One region of the Streptomyces sp. NPDC111520 genome, then DNA from elsewhere that is predicted to be linked to it. Evidence: riboswitches for the same ligand, from Rfam matches in the RefSeq annotation. Region 1 holds a riboswitch; each other region holds the start of a gene.
The links. A riboswitch is a leader RNA that binds a small molecule or an ion and turns the genes downstream of it on or off. The one in region 1 is predicted to bind cyclic di-AMP.
Positions count from the first base shown of each region.

Region 2: another riboswitch for cyclic di-AMP. It lies ahead of ACZ7MY_RS18740 (transglycosylase family protein); the one in region 1 lies ahead of ACZ7MY_RS14355 (M23 family metallopeptidase).
Region 3: another riboswitch for cyclic di-AMP. It lies ahead of ACZ7MY_RS05060 (M23 family metallopeptidase); the one in region 1 lies ahead of ACZ7MY_RS14355 (M23 family metallopeptidase).
Region 4: another riboswitch for cyclic di-AMP. It lies ahead of ACZ7MY_RS30620 (C40 family peptidase); the one in region 1 lies ahead of ACZ7MY_RS14355 (M23 family metallopeptidase).

Region 1 covers NZ_JBVKBW010000005.1:457,959-463,628, forward strand. The annotation lists gene ACZ7MY_RS14340 (bifunctional acetate--CoA ligase family protein/GNAT family N-acetyltransferase) at 1-909, opposite strand, end outside; gene ACZ7MY_RS14345 (HPr family phosphocarrier protein) at 1,032-1,313, shown strand; gene ACZ7MY_RS14350 (GntR family transcriptional regulator) at 1,531-2,223, opposite strand; gene ACZ7MY_RS14355 (M23 family metallopeptidase) at 2,457-3,218, opposite strand; cyclic di-AMP (ydaO/yuaA leader) riboswitch at 3,234-3,390, opposite strand; gene ACZ7MY_RS14360 (M16 family metallopeptidase) at 3,721-5,091, opposite strand; gene ACZ7MY_RS14365 (M16 family metallopeptidase) at 5,109-5,670, opposite strand, start outside.
Region 2 covers NZ_JBVKBW010000007.1:249,403-255,072, reverse strand. The annotation lists gene ACZ7MY_RS18750 (GNAT family N-acetyltransferase) at 1-323, shown strand, start outside; gene ACZ7MY_RS18745 (aldo/keto reductase) at 388-1,395, opposite strand; cyclic di-AMP (ydaO/yuaA leader) riboswitch at 2,028-2,219, shown strand; gene ACZ7MY_RS18740 (transglycosylase family protein) at 2,222-3,361, shown strand; gene ACZ7MY_RS18735 (SAM-dependent methyltransferase) at 3,570-4,385, shown strand; gene ACZ7MY_RS18730 (putative bifunctional diguanylate cyclase/phosphodiesterase) at 4,382-5,670, shown strand, end outside.
Region 3 covers NZ_JBVKBW010000002.1:224,325-229,994, forward strand. The annotation lists gene ACZ7MY_RS05050 (caspase, EACC1-associated type) at 1-1,278, shown strand, start outside; gene ACZ7MY_RS05055 (extracellular solute-binding protein) at 1,275-2,699, shown strand; cyclic di-AMP (ydaO/yuaA leader) riboswitch at 2,917-3,056, shown strand; gene ACZ7MY_RS05060 (M23 family metallopeptidase) at 3,242-4,366, shown strand; gene ACZ7MY_RS05065 (hypothetical protein) at 4,484-4,765, opposite strand; gene ACZ7MY_RS05070 (DUF6227 family protein) at 4,889-5,653, opposite strand.
Region 4 covers NZ_JBVKBW010000015.1:56,258-61,927, forward strand. The annotation lists gene ACZ7MY_RS30605 (LuxR C-terminal-related transcriptional regulator) at 1-25, shown strand, start outside; gene ACZ7MY_RS30610 (C40 family peptidase) at 44-1,111, opposite strand; gene ACZ7MY_RS30615 (hypothetical protein) at 1,451-1,804, shown strand; gene ACZ7MY_RS30620 (C40 family peptidase) at 1,869-3,002, opposite strand; cyclic di-AMP (ydaO/yuaA leader) riboswitch at 3,011-3,168, opposite strand; gene pcrA (DNA helicase PcrA) at 3,430-5,670, shown strand, end outside.

The sequences.
Region 1 (5,670 bases):
GGCGTATCCGGAGGAGATCACCAGCAGGCCGAGGACGCCGTGCCGGCCGCACGCGTCGACGGCCTCGGCGACCTCGTCGGCGGGTACCGCGATCACGGCGAGGTCGACGCCGTCGGGGATCTCGGCGACGGAGCGGTGCGCGGGGACGCCCTCGGGTTCGAGGGTGTGCCGGTCCTCGGGGAAGGAGCGGTTCACGGCGTGGACGCGCCCGGTGTAGCCGCCCGCGAGGATGTTCCGCAGGATGCCGCGGCCGACGCCGCCCGGGCGGCGTCCGGTGCCGATGACGGCGACCGAGGCGGGGGCGAGCAGCCGCTGGACGGAACGGGCCTCGGCGCGCTGCTCGCGGGCACGCATGACGGCGAGGGACCGCTCGGTGGGCTCCAGGTCGAACTCGAGCCGGACGACGCCGTCGGTGAAGCTGCGCTGCTGGGTGTAGCCCGCGTCGGTGAAGACCTTGATCATCTTTCGGTTGGCGGGCAGCACCTCGGCGATGAAGCGGCGGATGCCGCGCTCCTGCGCCACCGCGGCGACGTGCTCCATCAGGGCGGAGGCCACGCCGCGGCCCTGGTGCGCGTCCTGGACCAGGAAGGCGACCTCGGCCTCGCGGTCGTCGGTGCGGTCGTAGCGGACGGTCGCGATGAACTCGCCCCCGACCAGGGCCGCCAGGCCGACGCGGTCGCGGTAGTCGTGGTGGGTGAAGCGGTGCACGTCCCGGTCGGAGAGCCGGGGGTAGGGCGCGAAGAAGCGGTAGTACTTGGACTCGTCGGAGACCTTCTCGTAGAAGCTCACCAGCCGTCCCGCGTCGTCCGGCGCGATGGGCCGGACGTGGGCGATCCCGCCGTCGCGCAGGACCACGTCCGCCTCCCAGTGGACCGGGTAGTCGCGCTCTGCGTCGGACGGCGTCGTCATGGCCCCAGCGTACGGGCCGCCGCCCGCCGCGGAACCGGTGCGACGATGTGGGGACGGACCGGTGTCCGAGGCATGGCAGACTGGTCTAGACCTCCTTAGGAACGATCCCGAAGGGCAACACCATGGCTGAGCGCCGCGTCACCATCGGCTGGGCCGAGGGCCTGCACGCACGTCCCGCTTCGATCTTCGTCCGCGCCGCCACCGCCGTGGGTGTGCCCGTCACCATCGCGAAGGCGGACGGCGCCCCCGTCAACGCCGCCTCGATGCTCGCCGTGCTGAGCCTGGGTGTGGCCGGCGGCGAGGAGGTCGTGCTCGCCTCCGACGCCGAGGGCGCGGACGCCGCTCTGGACAGCCTCGCCAAGCTCGTCTCCGAGGGGCTGGACGAGCTCCCCGAGACCGTCTGACACACGCGCGGCAGCGCGGTACGGCAAAAGGGGCGGGTCCCGAACGAAATCCGGCCGGATTTCGTTCGGGACCCGCCCCTCCGTCATTCCGGGGGAATTCCCGGCGGCGCACTGCGCGGGGAACGCGGAAATACCTCCGCACACCATTCCCCGCTTTGTATACGGCACTTCTGTTAAACCCGGCCACTCGACATGTGTACGGCGTGTTTCGGATTCCTCACCGCGCCGCGGCGCCGCGCCCCGTGCTCTGCGGACGGCGCAACCGGTGTGCCGCCGTCGCCCGCTCCACATGGTCCGCCGTCAGCCGCCGGGCCCGCTCCGCGTCACCGCGCGCCACCGCGTCGACGACCGCCCCGTGCTCCGCCCAGGACTCCACGGCGCGGTCCGGGGTGTCCACCGCGTACACCCAGGCGATCTTGTGCCGCAGCTGGGTCAGCAGCGCCACCAGAGTCGGGCTGCCGGACGCCTGGGCCAGCGTCTCGTGGAACCAGCCGTCCAGGGCGGGCAGGTCCGACGACTGGCGCCGCAGTGAACGCTCCTGGCCCAGCCGGACGAGTCCGCGCAGCACCTTCACATGGGCCTCGGTGCGCCGCTGCGCCGCCCGGGCGGCGCCCAGCGGCTCCAGCAGGGCACGGATGTCCAGCAGGTCGGCGGCCTCCTGGTCGGTGGGCTCGGCGACGGACGCCCCGGCGTGCCGGCGGGTGCGCACGAAGCCCTCGGACTCCAGGGTGCGCAGCGCCTCGCGCACCGGGACCCGGGACACCCCGTAGCGCTTGGCCAACTGCTCCTCGGTCAGCCGGCTGCCCGGCGCGAAGAACCCGCTGACGATGTCGTCACGGATCGCCGCGCACACGGCTGCGGCGGAAATCCGGCGGCCCGCAGCGCCGCTCCCGTTCACGTCCGACCCCACATCGCAGATTCCTTCCGGTGCGCGCCGACGGCCGTCCTTTTGATCCGCGCGCAACGGAGGAGCCGGCGTTTCTGCCGCGACTCTATTCCAGCGCGGCGTCGATTCCGACGGGCGTCCTGAATTCATGGAGCGTTTTCGGACACACCCGCGGCCGGGAAACGCCGGCATGCCGAAGGCCCCGGCGGGGGGACCGGGGCCTTCGGGTGGGGGGAGGGGAATGGTCGGATGGTCGCTCAGACGCGGACGCCCTTGGAGCGCAGGTACGCCAGCGGGTCCACGTCGGAGCCGTAGGACGGGGCCGTACGGGCCTCGAAGTGCAGGTGCGGCCCGGTCACGTTGCCGGTGGCGCCCGACAGGCCGATCCGCTGGCCCGCGGAGACGGTCTGACCCACGGACACGCCCAGCGAGGACAGGTGGCCGTACTGGGTGTACATGCCGTCCGCGTGGCGGATCACGATGTTGTTGCCGTACGAGCCGCCCCAGCCGGCCTCGACGACGGTGCCCGCACCGGCGGCGTGCACCGGGGTGCCGACGGAGGCCACGAAGTCGACGCCGGTGTGGTAGCCGGAGGACCACAGGCTGCTGGTCGCGTGGTACGGCGTGCCGATGGAACCGGCGACCGGCAGCGTCCAGCCACCGAGCGTGCCCCGGCCGGCCGCGGCGCTCCGCGACGCGTGCGCGGTGCCGCTCCGCGCCGCCTTGGCCTTGGCCGCCTTGGCGGCGGCCTCCTCGGCGGCACGCTCACGGGCGGCGCGCCTGGCCTTGGCGACCTTGGCGTCATGGCGCTTCTGGGCGACGACGGCGGCCCGGTGCTGGGCCGAGGCCTGGTCGGCGAGGTGCGTGGCGAGGTCGTCGGCGACGGCCGCGCAACGGGCGAAGGCGGACCCCGCGGTGCCGGCGTCGGCAGCCGCGGCGGGCACGACGAACGCGCCGGTGGTGACGGTGGTCAGCGCGGCGGCGCCGGCCAGGGTGGAACGTATCGAGAACGACGCCATGGGCAGGCGGAGATCCTTTCCTTCCTTCTCGCCTACCGGGTTAGCTGACGGGTTCGGAGCAGGAAGGTCTCCTACGGGCGACGGCACGCCGCCCGATTCACCCCAGGGACTTCTCGTGTGGGTCCCCGGCTCCCCAGGCTCACGCCCGACGGGGACTCGGCGATCGTTGCTCCGGTGCCGCGGGAGGCGGCTGCTTCCGCCGGGCAACCCGAGGACGTTAACCAGGCGTTGCTTCCCGTTCCAAAAAAATCCGGCAATATGTGCGGGATGCCACACCGGCCGCCAACCGGTCGCAACCGTCCGCAATACCGCGACGCCGCAGCTCCGCGGCGGTCCGCGCGCCCGCGGAAGGCCCCCGCGCTGCGGCGGCGAGGAGGGGTGGGGACGCGGTGCGGACCGGGTGACCGGCGTCACGGACCACCGGCGCGGCCGTCCCCGGCCACCCGCACACCGCGGCCCCGGGTGCCGCGAGGGCGCCCGGGGCCGCGGTGTGCGATAACGGTCAGCCGCCCGTGACGACCTCGACCGGGCCGATGCCCAGCTCGCGGATCGGGTCCGCGATGACGGAGGCGTCGCCGACGAGGACGACCACGAGCCGGTCGAGGGGGAACGCGTTGACGGCCGCCGCCGTCGCCTCGACCGTGCCGGTGACGGCCAGGCGCTCGTAGAGCCGCGCCTGGAAGTCGTCCGGCAGGGACTGCTCGACCTGGTCGGCGAAGGTGCCGGCCACCGCCGACGCGGTCTCGTAGCGCAGTGGGGCGACGCCCACCAGGTTCTGCACGGCGGCGTCGCGCTCCTCGTCGGTGAGCCCCTCCGCCGCCAGGGTGCGCAGCACCTGCCAGGTGTCGGCCAGCGCGGGCGCGGTGACGTCGGTCGCCACGGATCCGCTGATGCCCAGCAGGGAGGCCCCGGTGCCCTCGGGAGTGGAGAGCAGCACCTGCCCGAAGGCCCGCACGCCGTAGGTGTAGCCCTTCTCCTCGCGCAGGACGCGGTCCAGGCGCGAGGTCAGCGTGCCGCCGAGGCAGTACGTGCCGAGCACCTGGGCGGCCCAGACGGGATCGTGGCGGTCCGCCCCGGCGCGTCCGATGAGCACCTGGGTCTGTACCGACCCGGGCCGGTCGACGATCACGACGCGTCCGGTGTCGTCCGCGGTGATCGCCGGCAGCGGGCGGCGCTCGCCGGGCTTGCCGCTCCACTCCCCCAGCGTGCCCGCCAGCAGCGCGTCCAGATCGATGCCGGCGAGGTCGCCGACCACGACGACCGTGGAGGTGGACGGGCGCACGTGCGTGTCGTAGAAGGCGCGGACGGCCTCCGCGTCGATGCGCGCGACCGTCTCCTCGGTGCCCTGGCGCGGCCGGGAGCAGCGCAGCTCGGCGGCGAAGAGCTCCTTGGACAGCGCCATGGCGGCGCGCCGGGCCGGGTTGGCCAGCTCGTGCGGGATCTCGTCGAGGCGGTTGTTCACCAGCCGCTCGACCTCGCCGTCCGGGAACGCCGGGGCGCGCAGCGCGTCGGCGAGCAGGCCGAGGGCCTTGTCGAGCCGGGAGACGGGGACCTCCAGGGAGACCCGGACCCCGGCGTGGTCGGCGTGGGCGTCGAGGGTGGCCCCGCACCGCTCGAGCTCGGCGGCGAACTCCTCCGCGCTGTGCTTGTCGGTGCCCTCCGACAGCGCCCGCGCCATGATCGTGGCGACGCCGTCGAGGCCCTCGGGCTCGGCGTCGAGCGGCGCCGCGAGCAGCACCTCCACGGCGACGACCTTCTGGCCGGGCCGCCGGCTGCGCAGCACCGTAAGCCCGCTCGGCAGCGTGGAGCGCTCGGGGGCCGGGAAGTCCCAGGGCTTGGGCTGCCCCGGCCGGGGCTGCGGGTGGAACGTCATGGTGGTGTGGACGTCGGTCACTGGTCCGCGCCCTCCTCGTCCTCGTCGGAGTCCTCGCCCGCGGCGGCCGCGGAGCCGGTGGGCTCGTAGACCAGCGCGGCGCGGTTGTCGGGCCGCAGGGTGGCCGCGGCGACCGCGCGCACCTCGTCGGCGGTGATGTCCAGGATGCGCCTGACGGCCGTCAGCGCCAGCTGCGGGTCGCCGAACAGCACGGCGTAGCGGCACAGTTCGTCGGCGCGGCCGCCGACGGTGGCGAGCCGGTCCAGCCACTCGCGCTCGAGCTGGGCCTGGGCTCGCTCCATCTCCTCGGGCGTCGGGCCCTCTTCGGCGAAGCGGGCCAGTTCCTCGTCGACGGCCGCCTCGACGGCGGGCACCTCGACGCCGCTGGACGTCTTCACGTCGAGCCAGCCGAGCGACGGCGCCCCGGCCAGCCTCAGCAGCCCGAACCCGGCCGCGACGGCGCTGCGGTCCCGGCGTACCAGGCGGTTGTGCAGCCGCGAGGACTCACCGCCGCCGAGGACGGTCAGCGCCAGGTCCGCGGCGTCGGCCTCCCGGGTGCCGTCGTGCGGCAGCCGGTAC
Region 2 (5,670 bases), on a different contig from region 1:
CCGGCGCGGTGCCCACGGTCGCCGAGATCGGCAGCACCTGGCTCGCCGCGTCCGCCCAGCGCACCCCCTGCAACACCGAGGCGAAGCTGCTGCTGCTCACCCACGCCTTCGACGTGTGGGGTGTGCTCCGCGTCACCTTGAAGACGGACGCGCGCAACGCACGCTCCCGGGCCGCCATCGAGCGCATCGGCGGCCGCTTCGAGGGCATCCGCCGGGCCCACACCCTCGCCGTGGACGGCACCGTCCGCGACAGCGCGTACTACTCGATCCTCGCCGGGGAGTGGCCCGGCGTGCGCGCCGCACTGGAGGCCCGGCTCGGCTGACCCGGCACCGACGCGCAGGGGCCGGCTCCCGCGGGAGCCGGCCCCTGCGCGCGGAGAGCCGCCGTCACGGGATGCGGACGCCCGCCTCGGCCGAGAGGCGGTCGATCTCGGCCAGCTCGTCGGCGCCGAGCGGGCCCGCGTCGAGCGCGGCGAGGTTCTGGTCGAGCTGGGCGACGCTGCTCGCGCCGATCAGCACGGAGACGACCCGCGGGTCGCGCAGCACCCAGGTCAGCGCGAGCTGGGCCAGCGTCTGGCCGCGCTCCCCGGCGAGCTTGTTGAGGGCGTGCAGGAGGCCGAGCTTCCGTTCGGTCAGGGCGTCGCGCTTGAGGAAGTGGCCGAGCGCCATCCGGGAGTCCGCCGGCACACCGTCCAGGTAGCGGTCGGTGAGCTGGCCCTGGGCGAGCGGCGAGTACGCGATGAGGGCGGTGCCGGTGTCGCCGACGGCGTCGAGGACACCGTCCTCCGGGTCGCGCTGGAGGATGCTGTAGGCCGCCTGGTGGATCAGCAGCGGGGTGCCCAGCCCGCGCAGGATCTCGGTGGCGCGGCGGTGCGCCTCCGCGGGGTAGTTGGAGATGCCGGCGTAGAGGGCCTTGCCCTGGCGGACCGCGGAGTCCAGGGCGCCCATGGTCTCCTCCAGGGGCGTGTCCGGGTCGAAGCGGTGCGAGTAGAAGACGTCCACGTGGTCCAGGCCCATGCGACCCAGGGACTGGTCGAGCGAGGACAGCAGGTACTTGCGGCTGCCCCATTCGCCGTAGGGGCCCGGCCACATGTCGTACCCGGCCTTGGTGGCGATGAAGAGCTCGTCGCGGTAAGGCCGGAAGTCCTGGGCGAAGAGCGTGCCGAAGTTGGCCTCGGCCGAGCCGGCGGGCGGGCCGTAGTTGTTGGCGAGGTCGATGTGGACCACGCCGCGGTCGACGGCGCGGCGCAGCACCGCGCGCTGGTTCTCCAGCGGCGAGGTGTCGCCGAAGTTGTGCCACAGGCCCAGGGACACGACGGGCAGCAGGACCCCGCTGCGCCCGGTCCTGCGGTATTCCATCGAGGCGTAGCGGTCGTCGGCGGCGAGGTAGGGCACGCGAGGGCTCCCGGGCGATGTAAGAAAATGTGCGGGATTGGGAGGCTACCGTCGGTGAATCGGCGCTGTCACGTCCGTTCTCCGGACGCGGCCCGCCGTCCGCCTGCTCTTCTCACCCCGCCGCGGGGGCGGTTGTGGCGCACGCCACACCAACGGCGGCGTGTGAACCGCGCATCCGGGAATCGCCGGCCGCCCCCGGCGGTTGGACCGGGGGTGCCCGTTCGGGCGGGCAGTCAGGGCGCCGCGGCCGGGGGCGGGTTGAACCACAACAGGTCCCGCCTTATCCGGCATTGAGGTGCCTAACCGGACATATGCGCCCACAGTGCATGCGTAGGCAATCGGTACGTGATGGGTGTCACGTACCGGTCACGCAACGGAAACCGCGGGCGACGCATCGTCCACATTTCCTGCTGAATTTCACCGGGCGATATCGGCCGATTACCGTCGGCCAAATTTTCGCCTACGCAGAGCGGACACTTCTCACGTAAAGTCACAGATGCGAATGATCGACTTGCGGTCCGCCGGGGGGCGTGATTCCGCTCCTTGCTCCGGAACGATTCCGTCGTTTAGCTTCCAGATCTCGCAGGACAAATGCCTGCGAGATTCTTCCGGGCGGAACGCCTAGTCCTGCCGCCGCCCGGACGCCGGATGACAAGACCGCACGGCAGGAGCGGGGGACCCAGGTAGTTTGCCGTTCCCGTTGGTCTCGGGACGGCTAGGGGTGAAGTCGCAGCGACATGCCTTTATTTGGTGTGCCATTTTGCGGCCGGGCATCTCCAGCCCGAACCCGACAGCTTACCTCGCAGGCGTCGGAGAGGAATTCGGCATGCCCGGTAAGGGAAAGCACCGTCGTCCGCGGAACACCCGTATCACCCGTATCAGCGCGCTGGCCGGCACCACCGGTGCGGCCGTGGCGCTCCCGATCGTCGGCGCCACCGGTGCCCACGCCGCTCCCGTGAGCGTCTGGGACAAGGTCGCGGCCTGCGAGAGCACCAACAACTGGTCCATCAACACCGGTAACGGCTTCTACGGCGGCCTGCAGTTCACCCAGAGCACCTGGGCCGGCTTCGGCGGCACGAAGTACGCGCCGCGCGCCGACCTCGCGACCAAGGCGCAGCAAATCGCCGTCGCGGAGAAGGTCCTGGCGACCCAGGGCCCGCAGGCCTGGCCCGTGTGCGGCCCGAAGGCCGGTCTGACCAAGGCGATGGCCGACCCGTCGGCCACCCCGGAGAGCGTCTCCGGCACCGCCGCGAAGCCCGCCGCCAAGCCGGCCGCTCCCGCCGTTAAGGCCGATGCGCCGAAGTCCTCCACCAGCGCGCCGAAGAGCGCGGGCGGCTCCTACAAGGTCGCCGGCGGCGACACCCTGTCCAAGATCGCCGGCGCCCAGTCGGTCGAGGGCGGCTGGAAGCAGCTGTACGCGGACAACGAGTCGGTCATCGGCGGCAACCCGAACCTGATCTACCCGGGCCAGGTCCTGTCGCTGGGCGAGAAGGTCGCCACCAAGGCCGCGCCGAAGGCCGCGAAGGCGGCCCCGGCCGCCGCCAAGGCGGCGAGCGCCTCCGGCTACACCACCCCGCTCGACCGCGTCACGCTGGGGACCGCCTACCACCAGGCCGGTGCCATGTGGTCCAAGGGCTACCACACCGGTGTCGACTTCATCGCCTCGACCGGCACCAAGGTGAAGTCGATCGCCTCCGGCACCGTGGTCTCCGCGGGCTGGGGCGGCTCGTACGGCAACCAGGTCGTCGTCAAGCACGCCGACGGCCGGTACTCGCAGTACGCCCACCTCTCCTCGCTGTCGGTCTCGGCCGGCCAGTCGGTCTCCGCCGGCCAGCAGCTGGGCCTGTCGGGCGCCACCGGCAACGTGACCGGTCCGCACCTGCACTTCGAGGTCCGCACCACCCCCGACTTCGGCTCCGACATGGACCCGCTGGCGTACCTGCGCGCCCACGGCGTCAACGTCTGATCGAACCGATCCACCGTCATCCGGCGGTAAGCGTGTGCCCTGTTCCCCTCTTGTCGGGAACAGGGCACATGCCTTTGGTCTGTGACCGAAAACGGATCGAATATTTCCATTTCTTGTTCTTCTCGAACGGTCGGTCAGTAGCCTCTGACGCACGTGGTCGTGTCCACGACCACTCGTCCCGATCGCCGACCACGAGCTGGAGCCGTTGATGGAGCGTCCCGCCTGGGCCCCCCATGGCATCGATCTTTCCGTGCCGAGCGTGTCCCGGATCTACGACTACTACCTGGGCGGCTCGCACAACTTCGAGGTCGACCGGGAGGCCGGACGGCGGGCCATCGAGGCCTTCCCCGGGCTGCCGAAGATCATGCAGGCCAACCGGGCGTTCATGCGCAGGGCGGTGCGCTTCGCCGTCGGCCAGGGCATCACCCAGTTCCTCGACATCGGCTCCGGCATCCCCACCTTCGGCAACGTCCACGAGGTCGCCCAGGCCGCCAGTCCCGGCGCCCACGTCGTCTACGTCGACCACGACCCGGTCGCCGTCGCCCACAGCCGCGCGGTGCTGGAGGGCAGCGACGCCGCCGCCATCGTCGCCGCCGACCTGCGCTCGCCCCGCGACATCCTGGACAGCCCCGAGGTGTGCGGGCTCATCGACCTGGAGCGCCCCGTCGCGCTGCTGCTCGTCGCGGTCCTGCACTTCCTCGAGGACGCCGACGAGCCGGCCAAGGCCGTGGCGGAGCTGCGCGACGCCCTCGCCCCCGGCAGCCTGCTGGTCGTCACCCACGCCTCCGTCGAGGGAGGCCCGCGCGCACCCGAGGAGGGGGAGCGGGTCGAGAACGTCTACCGCAGCGCGAGTTCGCCGCTGATCATGCGCTCGCGGGCCGAGGTGGAGCGCTTCTTCGACGGCTTCGACCTCGTCGAACCCGGCCTGGTCTCCCCGCCGCTGTGGCGCCCCGACGGCACGGACGACGACGAGCTCGACCCGGTCGTCTTCAGCGGGTTCGCGGGCGTCGGCCGCAAGGCGTGACGGTGACGAGAGCACCCGGCCCGGAGCCGGAGCCCGCCGACAGCCTGCGGCGCTTCGCGATCATCTGGAGCCGGGCGATCTACCCGGCCACCGCCACCTCCATGACGCGCGGCGAGTTCGAGGAGTACCTGCTCCCGCTCGCCGCGCGTCTCAACGCCGCCCTCCGCGCGCAGCCCTTCGACCCCCGGCCGGCCGCGGAGGTCGGAGCCGCGCTGGTGGCGGCGCACTGCACCGACCCCCAGGCGCTGGCGCGGATCCTCGACGTCGTCGACGCCTACCTGCTCCTGTACTGCCCGCCCGGCCCCGCCCTCCCGCCGGAGGAGAGCCGTACCCGCTGCAACCGCCTGCAGCACTGGGTGGCCGCCGGATACGCCCGCGCCTTGCAGGAACGCACGCGGACGGAGCAGGAGGCGCTGTCCCGCGCGGCGCTCGCCGCCCGGGCCGCCACCGAACAGGCGCTGTACGAGAGCGAGGTCCGCTTCCGCGCGGTCTTCCAGGACGCCTCCATAGGCATCGGCATCGCCGACATGGACGGCCGCGTCCTGGACGTCAACGCCGCCCTCACCACCATGTTCGGCGGCCTGGAACGCCACATCCGCAGCAGGAACGTCTACGACTGGGTGCACCCCGACGACGCCCCCGAGGTCTGGGAGATGCAGCGCCAGCTCAACCGCGGCGAACGCGACCACTACCGCATCGAGAAGGCCTACTACCGGCCCGACGGCACCGCCCTGTGGACCAACCTGACGGTCTCCCTGCTGCGCGACGCCGCCGGCACGCCGCAGTACATGCTCGCGCTGATGGAGGACATCACCGAGGAGCGCCTGCTCAGCGAGCGCCTGCGGCACGAGGCCACCCACGACGCGCTCACCGGACTGGCAAACCGCAACCTCTTCTTCGAGCGCCTGGAGCAGACGCTGAACGGCCCCGACGGCGTGGGCGTCGGCGTCTGCTACCTCGACCTGGACGGCTTCAAGGACGTCAACGACAGCCTCGGCCACGCCGTCGGCGACCGCCTCCTGGTCGCCGTCGCCGAACGCCTCGAGGCCTGCGTCACCTCACCCGACCAGCTCGTCGCCCGCATCGGCGGCGACGAGTTCGCCGCACTGGTCGTCAACCACGCCAGCCGCGCGGACATCACCGGCCTCGCCGACCTGATCCTGGCCGCGCTCGCCGACCCGATCCGGGTGGAGGGCCGCGACCTGTCCGTGCGCTGCAGCATCGGCATCGTCGAGGGCCGGGCCGGCTCCCTGGGCCCCGCCGAGGTGCTGCGCAGCGCCGACAT
Region 3 (5,670 bases), on a different contig from region 1:
CGGGACGTCGGACCCCACCCCGACGTGTGGATACCGGCGGCCGGCACCGCCCTCACCCAGGTCCAGGCCGAGACCCGGCGCCCCGAGAGCGTCGTCGCCCTCGGCCGGCCGGTCACCCTCGCGCACTCCCCGGCCGTCGTCGCCGCGACCACCTCGCTGGAGGGCGTCGGGCGCACCGGCAGCACCGCGCAGCAACTCGTCGACGCCGCCCACGCGCAGGACGTGGTCGTCCGCAGCGCGGAACCGCACTCCTCGGACGCCGCCCTCGACCAGCTGCTGCACCTGGCACCCGGCACCCGGATCACCACCGACGCCGTGCCCCCGGCGGACGACCGGGCCCTGGCCTGCTCGGCCCGCACCTGGCTGGTCGAGCGGCGCGGCACCCAGCAGGCCCTGCTCACCGCGGAGTCCACCCTGGCCGCCCTCGTCACCCCGACGCTGGAGTCCCATCCGCCCTGCCTGGGCGACCAGTCGGACCCCTACACCGCCTACTACCCCTCCGACGTGCCGCCCCTCGACCTGACCCTCGTACCGGTGAGCTGGGAGACCGGCCGGGCCGACCGCGCCGATCGCGCCGAGGCCGTGCACCGCCTCGCCGCATGGCTCGGCTCCCGCCCGGGGCAGCGGGCGCTGGCCGCGCAGGGCTTCCGTACGGACGTCAGCGGGACGGCCGAGGCCGGCGACACCCCGCTGGACAGCGCGATCTTCGTCGCCGACCCGCGGGCGGGCGGCCGGCCGCCGACCCGGAAGGACATCGAGGCCGCGCTGCGGGACCACGGCGAGGCCGCGGGCACCCGGCGCGACGTCCTCTTCGCCGTCGACGTCTCCAGTTCCTCCTACTCCGGCGCCAACGTCCCCGTCGTGCGCTCCGTGCTGGCCCGCGCCTCCGGCTACCGGTACGGTATCGCCGCGGTGCCCGGCCGCACCCTCCTGCCGCTGGGACCGAACGACGCCGCCGCGCGGGACGCCGCGATCCGCGCGCTGGCACCGGTCGAGCGGGACGCCCCCGTGGCCGCCGCCCTGCGCCAGTGGTCGCGCGCCCTCGCGGACTCCCCCGGGACCCTGATCGTCCTCATCACCGACGACGAGGACAGCGCCCGCGAGGAGCCGCCCGCCGTGGACGTCCCCGTTCTGGTCGTCTCGCTGGAGAGCTACGGCTGCTCGCTGCGCTTCAACAAGGCGGTGACCGAGGGCGGCGGGGCGTGCCTGGCCGCCACGCAGGACCTGCCGAACCGGGTCGCGGAGACCATCACCCGCCTCACCTCGGGAGGGTCATGACGGCCGAGAGGGTCACCGGGTCCACCGGAGTCATACGGGTCACGAGGCCCGGGGGAGCCGCCCGCCGCCGGCGCCGCCGCACCCTGGGCGTCGTGCTCCTGCTGGCCACCGTCCTCGCCACCGCCGCCTGCGGAGGTCCCCGCCCCGCGCCGGCCCCGGGGCCCGACCGCTCCCGGCCGCTGATCGTCGCCAGCGATGCCGACCTCACCGCCGGCGGGCGCCCCGGCGTCCGCCGCGCCCTGGTCGACGAGTGGAACCGGGCCAACCCGGACCGGCCGGCCCGGCTCGTCGAGCTCCCCTCCGCCTCCGACGAGCAGCGCAGCGAGCTGATCGGCGCCTTCCAGTCCGGCACCGCCGCGTACGACGTGGTCAACCTCGACATCAGCTGGATCCCCGAGTTCGCCGACAGCGGCCTGCTGCGACCGCTCGACCCCGCCCTCGTCGACGGGGACTTCCTGCGCCAGGCCGCGGACGCCGGCCGCTGGAAGGGCCGCACGTACGCGGTGCCCTTCAACACCGACGTCGGACTGCTCTACTACCGCACCGACGACCTCGCCAAGGCCGGCCGCCGCCCCGCCGACCTGCGCGGCTACGCCAAGATCGGCGACCTCCTCGCCGACGTCCGCCCGCTCGGCCACGCCGCCTACACCACCCAACTGCGCGCGTACGAGGGCCTGACGGTCAACACCCTGGAGACCTTCTGGACCGCGGGCGTCGAACTCGTCGACGGCGACGGCCGCTACACCGGCACCGAGGACGGGCTGCGCGAGGGCCTGGACGAGCTCGGCCGGGTGGGCGCCGCCAACAACCTCAACCCGGAGTCCCTGGAGGCCGACGAGTCGGTCACCCTCGCCCAGTTCACCGAGGGGCAGAGCGTGCTGATGCGCAACTGGCCGTACGCCTACAACCGGCTGGACGCCGCGCTCGCCCCCGGCGTCCGCTTCGGCGTGGCCCGGCTCCCCGGCGTCGCCGCCCTCGGCGGGCAGAGCCTGGGCGTCGCGGCCACCAGCGACCGCCCCGGCGACGCAGCGGACCTGATCCGCTTCCTGACCGGACGCAGCGCCCAACATGCCCTGCTCAGAGCGGGTTTCGCCGCCGCGCGGCGCTCAGCATACGGAGCCGGGGATGTCAACTGTGACGATCCTCACGACCCCCGCGCCTGGTTCTACGACCGCCCCGCGGGCCGCGGCTCCGAGCCCTCCCCCTCACCCGCCGCCGCGACCCCCGGGTACACGACCCTGCTGTGGTGCGCGCTGCAGGCCGCCAGGGCCCGTCCGGCGACCGCGCACTACGTCACGTTCACCCGGGTCCTGCAGCGTGAGGTGCACGGAATGCTCGCGGCGCACCGCTCCACCGACGCCACGGCGGAGCGTCTGGACGGCCGTCTGGGGCGCGCGCTCGGCGGCCGGGGTCCGGGGTGACCATCACTGCCCGTGAGCGCGGCACTCCCTTCCGCATAACGACTGATGCACACTCACATTTCCCGTAGGTCACGGCAGTCACGGCGCAATGTCCGGTTCCGTCCTGTCCATCCCCATAGATTCCCGTCATGAACTCGCTTGAGTGGCTTGGAATTGGCGGGCGCCTCTATTAACGTTCGATAACGCAGCGCGGTCGTCCCGCCGCCGTCAGGGCGGCGCCGTGCGCTTGCCGAATCCCGTCCGCGGGAACCGGGGAACCACTTCCTGGGGTGAATCGGGGGCCTTCCGAGGTCCTCGTAGGAGACCTTCCTGCTCCGAACCCGTCAGCTAACCCGGTAGGCGAGAAGGAAGGAAAGGAGCGCGCCCGCGTGGCGTCGAACGAGCCTGCCCTGATACCCGGACAGCAACAGGGGTCCGCGACCGCGTACTCCGAGTGGGACACCGCCGAGTGGAACATCGCCGCCGGCTGGAATCCCCCGGCAGCCGAGCAGGCACCGCCGACGAAGAACGCGATCGACGGCTGGGACACCGGGCAGTGGAACATGGCCGCCGGCTGGCTCGCCGCGGCCGAGGCGACGGGCTCCCAGGACGCAGGCGCCGTCGCCGACGCCACCGTCGCGCAGCACGAGCCCGCCCGGCACGAGACGTACGAGACCACCGCGCACGAGGCCTACGAGCCCGCCGCCCCCGCCCAGCCGCGCCACGAGGACATCAAGGCCTTCGACGCCTTCGGGAACACCCGCGACATCGAGGCCGCGCCCTACGAGGGCCCGGACGCCGAGCCGTGGGACCCCTCCGAGGAGTCGGCCGGCCCCCTGCGCGGCCGCCACCGCGTCGCCAAGCAGCGCTCCCTGGGCCGCGGTTCGGCCGTCTTCGGCGTCGCGGCCGTGGCCGTGCTCGGCGTCGGCGGGGTCGCCACCGCCGAGGGCAAGAACCCGCTCCCGGTCTCCCTCCCGCACCTGCCCGACGCGTCCCAGCTGCCCGGCATCGGCGCGCTCGTCGAGGACGACAGCGCCCCCGAGGCCAAGCCCGTCGCCGAGGCCCTGAGCCCCGACGCGGGCGAGGCGCTGCGCAACCGCATCCTCGACCAGGCCCAGCAGCAGCGGAACGCCGCCGACAAGGCCGCCAGGACCGCCGCGCAGCAGGAGGCGTCGGCCAAGGCCGCCAAGTCCGCCGCGCAGGAGCGGGTGCGGGCCGAGGCCGCCGCCAAGAAGAAGGCCGCGGCGGAGGCAGCGAAGAAGCTGGAGGCCGAGCGCCTGGCCGAGCTCGCCAAGAGCTTCGTCAAGCCGGTCTCCTCGTACACGCTGACCGCCGGGTTCGGCGAGTCCAGCTCGCTGTGGGCCAACACCCACACCGGCCAGGACTTCGCCGCCCCGACCGGCACGCCGGTCAAGGCCATCCACAGCGGCACCATCACCGAGGCGGGCTGGGCCGGTTCGTACGGCTACCGCATCATCCTGACCCTCGACGACGGCACCGAGCTCTGGTACTGCCACCTCTCCTCGATGATCGTCACCTCCGGCAAGGTCAGCACCGGTGACACCATCGGCCGCGTCGGTGCCACGGGCAACGTCACCGGCCCGCACCTGCATCTCGAGGTGCGCCCCGGCGGCGGCGACCCGATCGGCCCGATGGGCTGGCTGCGCAGCAAGGGCCTCACGGTCTGAGGCGACCGGTCGCGCGACCGGCCGGCCGCGTACGACCGCACCGACTCCGGCGGTCCTGGTGACTCCCCCCGTCAACCAGGGCCGCCGGTCCTTTTCGAGGCGAATTCCCCGTCGCCGCTACGGGACGACGAAGTTGTAGATCTCCGAGATCCGGGGCGGTCCGGTCGGCTCCGGGAAACCGGACTCCTTGGCGGCGGGCATCATGATCTCCATGAAGGCCTCGAGCGCCTGCGCGGTCTGCCAGACGTTCACCAGCCGCAGCCCCTCGTTGGTGATCACGGCGGCGTGGGAGAGCAGCCCGGACGGCGGATGCTCGGGCCCGAACCCCGCGCGGTGGTTCGCCTCCTCGTACTGCAGGGCCGTCACACCGGGGAACTCGACCTCCGCCAGGACCGGCATGGGAACCTCCCGCCTCCCAACGACACGCCTACGCCCCAATTTCCTCCGGCTGCACCCCGGCCGCAATCCGGAACGCGGCCGGGGACAGGGTCAGAACGGGGCGTTCGCGCGGTGAACGCGTGGTCAGAGCGCCTCCAGCCGTACGTCCGCCGAGTCGCAGGCCGCCGTCTCGTCGGCGTAGACCTCGCACACCGGCCGCCCGTCGGGGGTCATCGTGTGCTCGACCTCCCACAGGCTGATCTCCTCGCCGGTCTCCAGCAGGAAGGCGTGCTCGTACAACGTCCAGCCGGCGACCCGGCCGGTGCCGATCCGGGTGTGCCGGCCGGTGACGTACGCGATGTCGTGGCCCACCGCCGAACCCAGCCGGCTGCGCAGGTCCTCGCCGGGCACGTCCGTGTTCTCGGCCCGCCGCAGCACCCGCCACGCGTGCTCGGCGGAGTGCTGCTCCGTGTACTGCCGGGGCCCGGGCGTCAGATCCATCGCCAGCTGCGGCAGCCGTGCCAGCCAGTCCGCCGCCTCCGCCTCCAGCTCCTCCGGGGAGGGCTCGCCGAAGCGCGCGTCGATCGTGTGCTGGGCGACGGCCAGCGTGTCCGGGTCCGAGTAGACCTCGTACAGCGGCTCGTCGCCGTCGGGGCCGGTGTTGTGCTCGATCTCCCACAGCAGCTGCGTACTGCCGTCGGCCAGCAGGAACGTGTGCCGCAACGTCCTGCGGCTCAGCCTGCGCGGCGGGCCCTTGCGCTGGCGGAAGGACGCCAGCTCCGTGCAGCCCATCAGCGCGGTCGCCAGCCGCCCCAGCACGTGGTCGTCGACGTCGAAGGCGTTCTGCGCCCTGGCCAGCACCACCTCGACGTCCGCCGGACCCGCCCCACCTGGTCGCGCGTTCCCCATGCGGTCCTCCTGCTCAC
Region 4 (5,670 bases), on a different contig from region 1:
GGCGACCGCCCGCCGCCTGGTCTGAGCCCTCGCGGCAAGGGCGTCACGCCGGACGCGCGGCGCCCGCGAAGGGCATCTGGTCGACCGGGGCGAGTTTGACGACGTCACCGGTGCGCGGGGCGTGGATCATCATGCCGTTGCCCACGTAGAGGCCGACATGGCTGATCCCCGAGTAGAAGAACACCAGGTCGCCCGGCTCCAGTTGGGAGCGGGAGATCCGGGTGCCCGCGTTGATCTGGGTGTACGTCGTGCGCGGCAGCGAGACCCCGCCCGCCCGCCACGCCGCCTGCGTGAAGCCCGAGCAGTCGTACGCCGACGGCCCGGTGGCGCCCCAGACGTAGGGCAGCCCGAGGGCTCCGTACGCGAAGGAGACGGCGCGCGCGGCCCGCGCGTTGGGGGCGGCGGCAGGCGCCAGCCCGGTGCGGGAGCCGGTGGCGGCACGGCCGGCACGGGCCGGGTCGGCGGAACCGTGGCCGCCGGAGGAGAGCACCTCGGCGCGCTCGCCGGCGGTCAGCCGGCCCAGCAACTGCCGCGCGGAGGCCAGGCGCTGCTCCACCGTGCGCTTGTGGCGGGCGAGTTCGGCGCGGGTGCCGCGCAGCTCCTCCAGCTCGGCGCCCGCTTCGGCGCGCAACTGCTCGATGTCCCGCTGCTGGGCCGACAGGGCGCGCAGCGCGGCGTTCTGACGGCTGCTCATCCGGTCCAGCATCCCGGCGCGCTCCAGGTAGTCGCCGGGGGAGGAGGCGAGGGCCAGCTGGACAGCCGGGTCGATGCCGCCGCTGCGGTACTGGGCGGTGGCGAGGGAGCCGAGGCCGTCGCGGGTGCTGTTGAGGCGCTCGGTCCTGCGGGCGAGCTCGTCCTGGAGGCGCTCGATCCGCGCGGTGGCCGTGTCCGCCTTCTCCTTGGCGCCGTTGTACCGCTCGGTGGCCTGCTCGGCCTCCTCGTACAGCCGGTCCACCCTGGCCCTGGCCTCGTCCGTGGTCAGCCGGGGCTCCGCGTGCCCGGCCTCGCCGAACACCGTCACGGAGGCGGCGCCCGCCAGGGCGAGGCCGACGGCGGTGCGCGCTGCCGTGCCTGCGGGACCGCGGTCCCTGGGCCTTCTGTGCGACGCCACGCGCCGTCACTCCTTCCGGGCTGTCCGTACCTCCCCCCGGCGGTCCGGCGGCGGGCGGACGGGGACCGTCCACCGCCGGACCTTCGGCGGGGGCGGCCGTGCCGGGGACGGGGTCCGCGCGGCAGTGGGGATCGGCCACCTGGGGCAGGACGCTAAACCTGGACGCCGCGAGGGGGCTCCGGAGTGTGCGGGACTGGTCCGATTCGGCCGCGGACTGCCCGCGGATGACCGCTGTTCGACGGGTGACCTGGTCACTTCCGGTCCGTCCCTGACCGATGTGACGGAGGAGCGGGACCTCGGTGCCGGGCGCTGGTATGGGCCTGGCTAGGGTCCTGAGCCATGGACGTACTCATCAACCTGATCGTCGGCCTGCACATCATCGGCATCGCCGCCCTCCTGGGCGGCTTCCTCACCCAGATGAAGGCCATGGGCCGCGGCGAGGCCCGTTTCGTGCCGGGCATGCTGCACGGCGCGCTGACCATGCTGGTCACGGGTGTGCTGCTGGTCGGCCTCAACCAGGCCGACGACCAGCCGGTGAACAACATCAAGATCGGCGTGAAGCTCGCGGTCCTGGTGGTGGTCCTCGGCCTGGTCTACGTCAAGCGCGACGAGGAGAAGGTGCCGGCGGCGGCCTTCGGCACCGTGGGTGCGCTGACCACCGCCAACATCTTCATCGCGGTGCTGTGGACCTGAGCCCGGCCGGCGGCGGCCGGACGGGGGCCCGGGCTCGGGCTCGGGCTCAGGTTCGGGCTCGGGCTCAGGCCATCCGGGCGTAGCCGTAGATCGGCATCTCCGTGATCGGGGCGATCTTCACCACGCTCCCGGTGTGGGGGGCGTGGATCATGTTGCCGCCGCCGATGTACAGGCCGACGTGCGTGATGTCGGAGTAGAAGAAGACCAGGTCGCCGGGTTGCAGCTGGTCCGCGCTCACCCGGATCCCGAAGTCGACCTGGTCGTAGGTCACGCGGGGGATCGAGACGCCCGCGGCGCCCCAGGCGGCCTGGGTCAGGCCCGAGCAGTCGTAGGAGTTCGGGCCGGTGGCGCCGTACACGTACGGCTTGCCCAGCTGGGCCCGCGCGAACTCGATCGCCTTGGCCGCCTTGGCGGCGTAGGTGCCGGACGGGGCGGTGGAGCCGGTGGAGCCCGTGGACGAGCCCGACTCCTTGGCGGCCGCCTCCTGCGCGGCCTTCTCCTTGGCGGCGATCTCCGCGGCCTTCGCGGCCGCCTCCTCCCGGCGCTTCTTCTCCAGCGCCGCCAGCCGTGCCTTCTCCTGCGCGGTGAGGCTGTTGAGCAACTTCTGCGCCGCGGCGAGCTTCTGCTTGACCGAGGTCTTCTCCGCGTTCAGCCGCTGCTGGGCCTCGGTCAGCTTCTGCAGGCTCTCGACGGCCTCGGAGCGCTTGGCCGTCGTCTCGGCCTGCTCGGAGCGGAAGGTCTCCAGCGCGTGCTCCTGGCGGTCGGACAGGCGGTCCATCAGGTGCGCCTGGTCCAGGAACTGCTGCGGGTCGGAGGTGAGGAGGAAGGTCGTCGTCCCGTCCAGGCCGCCGCCGCGGTACTGCGCCGCGGCGTACTCGCCGATGGTGCGGCGGGCGGCGTTGAGCGTCTCGGTCCTGCGGGCCACCTGGTCCAGCAGCGCGTCGGCGCGCGTGCGCTGCCGCTCGGTCTGCTCCTTGGCGCCGTTGTAGCGCTCGGTGGCGGCCTCGGCCTGGTGGTAGAGCTTGTCGACCTGGGCCTTGACCTCGGTGATGGAGGGCTTGTCGGGTGAGGCGGGCGCCGCGCTCGCGCTCTCGCCGAAGAGGGTGACGGTCGCCAGTGCGGCGGTCGTGAGTCCCACCGCGGCCCGGGGGCCGGGGACGGTCAGCGCGCGCGGGCGCGGCTTGCGGTGCGTCGCCAAGTCAGGCGGCTCCTTCCGTGGACCGCCTACCGGGTTAGCTGTCGGGTTCGGGCTTCGGAAGGCCGCCCTACGGTGCGGACGGGCGCGCTGCGCTCGTACGGACCGATTCACCCCAAGGTCGTGGGTCCCCGGCTCCGGCGGTCGCCGGACTCAGCGGAGGCGGCCCGTGACGGCACGGTCGCCGCCGCGTGGAGCGGACCGCCTGATCCGGCACGGTAGTCAACTGCAGGGGTCCGTGGGAACCCTGGTGTTCGAATTGTCCGCAATCATTTCGTGACCTTCGTCATTCGGGGCCGCGAAAGGGGGCGTCCGGTCGTCACGCGTTCGCCGGGGACGGGCACCGGGCGACTTCCGGACGCCCCCGGAGGGCGCGGGCTCGGGCAAGCGGCGCAACGCTGTCCGTCCCACGGCCTAGACTCGGGAGGCGATGAGCAGCCTCTTTGACGACAGCTTCCTGGCCGGCCTCGAACCAAGGGAGGAGGAGCCCCCGCCGCCTCCCGAGGAGGAGCCCGGCACGGTCCCCGACGACCTCTTCGAGGGGCGCTTCGACGCGCCCGTCGACCGGGACGCGTACTACCGGGACGGCGCCCACCGCCCCGTCGTCGACCCGGCCGCGCTGCTCGACGGGCTCAACGAGCAGCAGCGCGCCGCCGTCGAGCACACCGGCTCCCCGCTGCTCATCGTCGCGGGCGCCGGCTCCGGCAAGACCCGGGTGCTCACCCACCGCATCGCGTACCTGCTGGGCGCCCGCAAGGTCCACCCCGGCCAGATCCTGGCGATCACCTTCACCAACAAGGCCGCCGGCGAGATGAAGGAGCGCGTCGAGCAGCTGGTCGGCCCGCGCGCCAACGTGATGTGGGTCTCCACCTTCCACAGCGCGTGCGTCCGCATCCTGCGCCGGGAGTCCAAGAGGCTCGGCTTCACCTCCAGCTTCTCGATCTACGACGCGGCCGACTCCAAGCGCCTGATGGCCCTGGTCTGCCGGGACCTGGACCTGGACCCCAAGCAGTTCCCGCCGAAGTCCTTCAGCGCCAAGGTCTCCAACCTCAAGAATGAGCTCATCGACGAGGAGACCTTCGCCGACCAGGCCGAGAACCCCTTCGAGAAGAAGCTCGCCGAGGCATACGCGATGTACCAGTCGCGGCTGCGCGAGGCCAACGCGCTCGACTTCGACGACATCATCATGACCACGGTCAACCTGCTCCAGGCCTTCCCGGACGTCGCCGAGCACTACCGGCGCCGCTTCCGGCACGTGCTGGTCGACGAGTACCAGGACACCAACCACGCCCAGTACACCCTGGTGCGCGAACTGGTGGGCACGGCGGGCGGAGACGCGCAGGAGGACGGCGAAGGGCCGGCCGAGCTGTGCGTGGTCGGCGACGCCGACCAGAGCATCTACGCCTTCCGCGGCGCCACGATCCGCAACATCCTCCAGTTCGAGGAGGACTACCCGCAGGCCCGCACCATCCTGCTGGAGCAGAACTACCGCTCCACCCAGAACATCCTGACCGCCGCCAACGCCGTCATCGAGCGCAACGCCTCCCGCCGTCCGAAGAACCTGTGGACGGAGGCCGGGCAGGGCCCGGTCATCACCGGCTACGTCGCCGACCAGGAGCACGACGAGGCGCAGTTCATCGCCGACGAGATCGACCGGCTCACCGACGCCGGCGACGCCCGCCCCGGCGAGGTCGCGGTCTTCTACCGGACCAACGCGCAGTCCCGTGTCTTCGAAGAGGTCTTCATCCGCGTCGGCCTGCCCTACAAGGTCGTCGGCGGGGTCCGCTTCTACGAGCGCAAGGAGGTCCGGGACGTCCTGGCCTACCTGCGCGTGCTCGCCAACCCCGAGGACACCGTCCCGCTGCGCCGCATCCTGAACGTGCCCAAGCGCGGCATCGGGGAACGCGCCGAGGCGATGGTCGACGCCCTCGCCTCACGCGAACGGATCACCTTCCCCGCGGCGCTGCGCCGGGTGGACGAGGCCTTCGGCATGGCCGCCCGCTCGGTCAACGCCGTCAAGCGCTTCAACGAGCTGCTGGAGGAGCTGCGCACCGTCGTGGACTCCGGCGCCGGCCCCGCCACCGTCCTGGAGGCCGTGCTGGAGCGCACGGGCTACCTGGCCGAACTCCAGGCCTCCACCGACCCCCAGGACGAGACCCGCGTCGAGAACCTCCAGGAACTCGCGGCGGTGGCCCTGGAGTTCGAGCAGGAGCGCACCGAGGAGGAGCCCGGCACGCTCGCCGAGTTCCTGGAGCGGGTCGCCCTGGTCGCCGACTCCGACCAGATCCCGGACGACGACGAGGGCGGCGGCGTCATAACGCTGATGACCCTGCACACCGCCAAGGGCCTGGAGTTCCCGGTGGTCTTCCTGACCGGCATGGAGGACGGGGTCTTCCCGCACATGCGCGCACTCGGCCAGACCAAGGAGCTGGAGGAGGAGCGGCGGCTCGCCTACGTCGGCATCACGCGGGCGCGGCAGCGGCTGTACGTGACGCGGTCCACCATGCGCAGCGCCTGGGGCCAGCCCTCGTACAACCCGCCCTCGCGCTTCCTGGAGGAGATCCCGGAACCGCTCATCGAGTGGAAGCGCACGGGCGCCTCCTCGGCGCCCTCCGCCTCGGTGTCGGCGGCGGCCTCGATGCTGTCGCGGTCCCCGTCGAAGAGCGGCCCC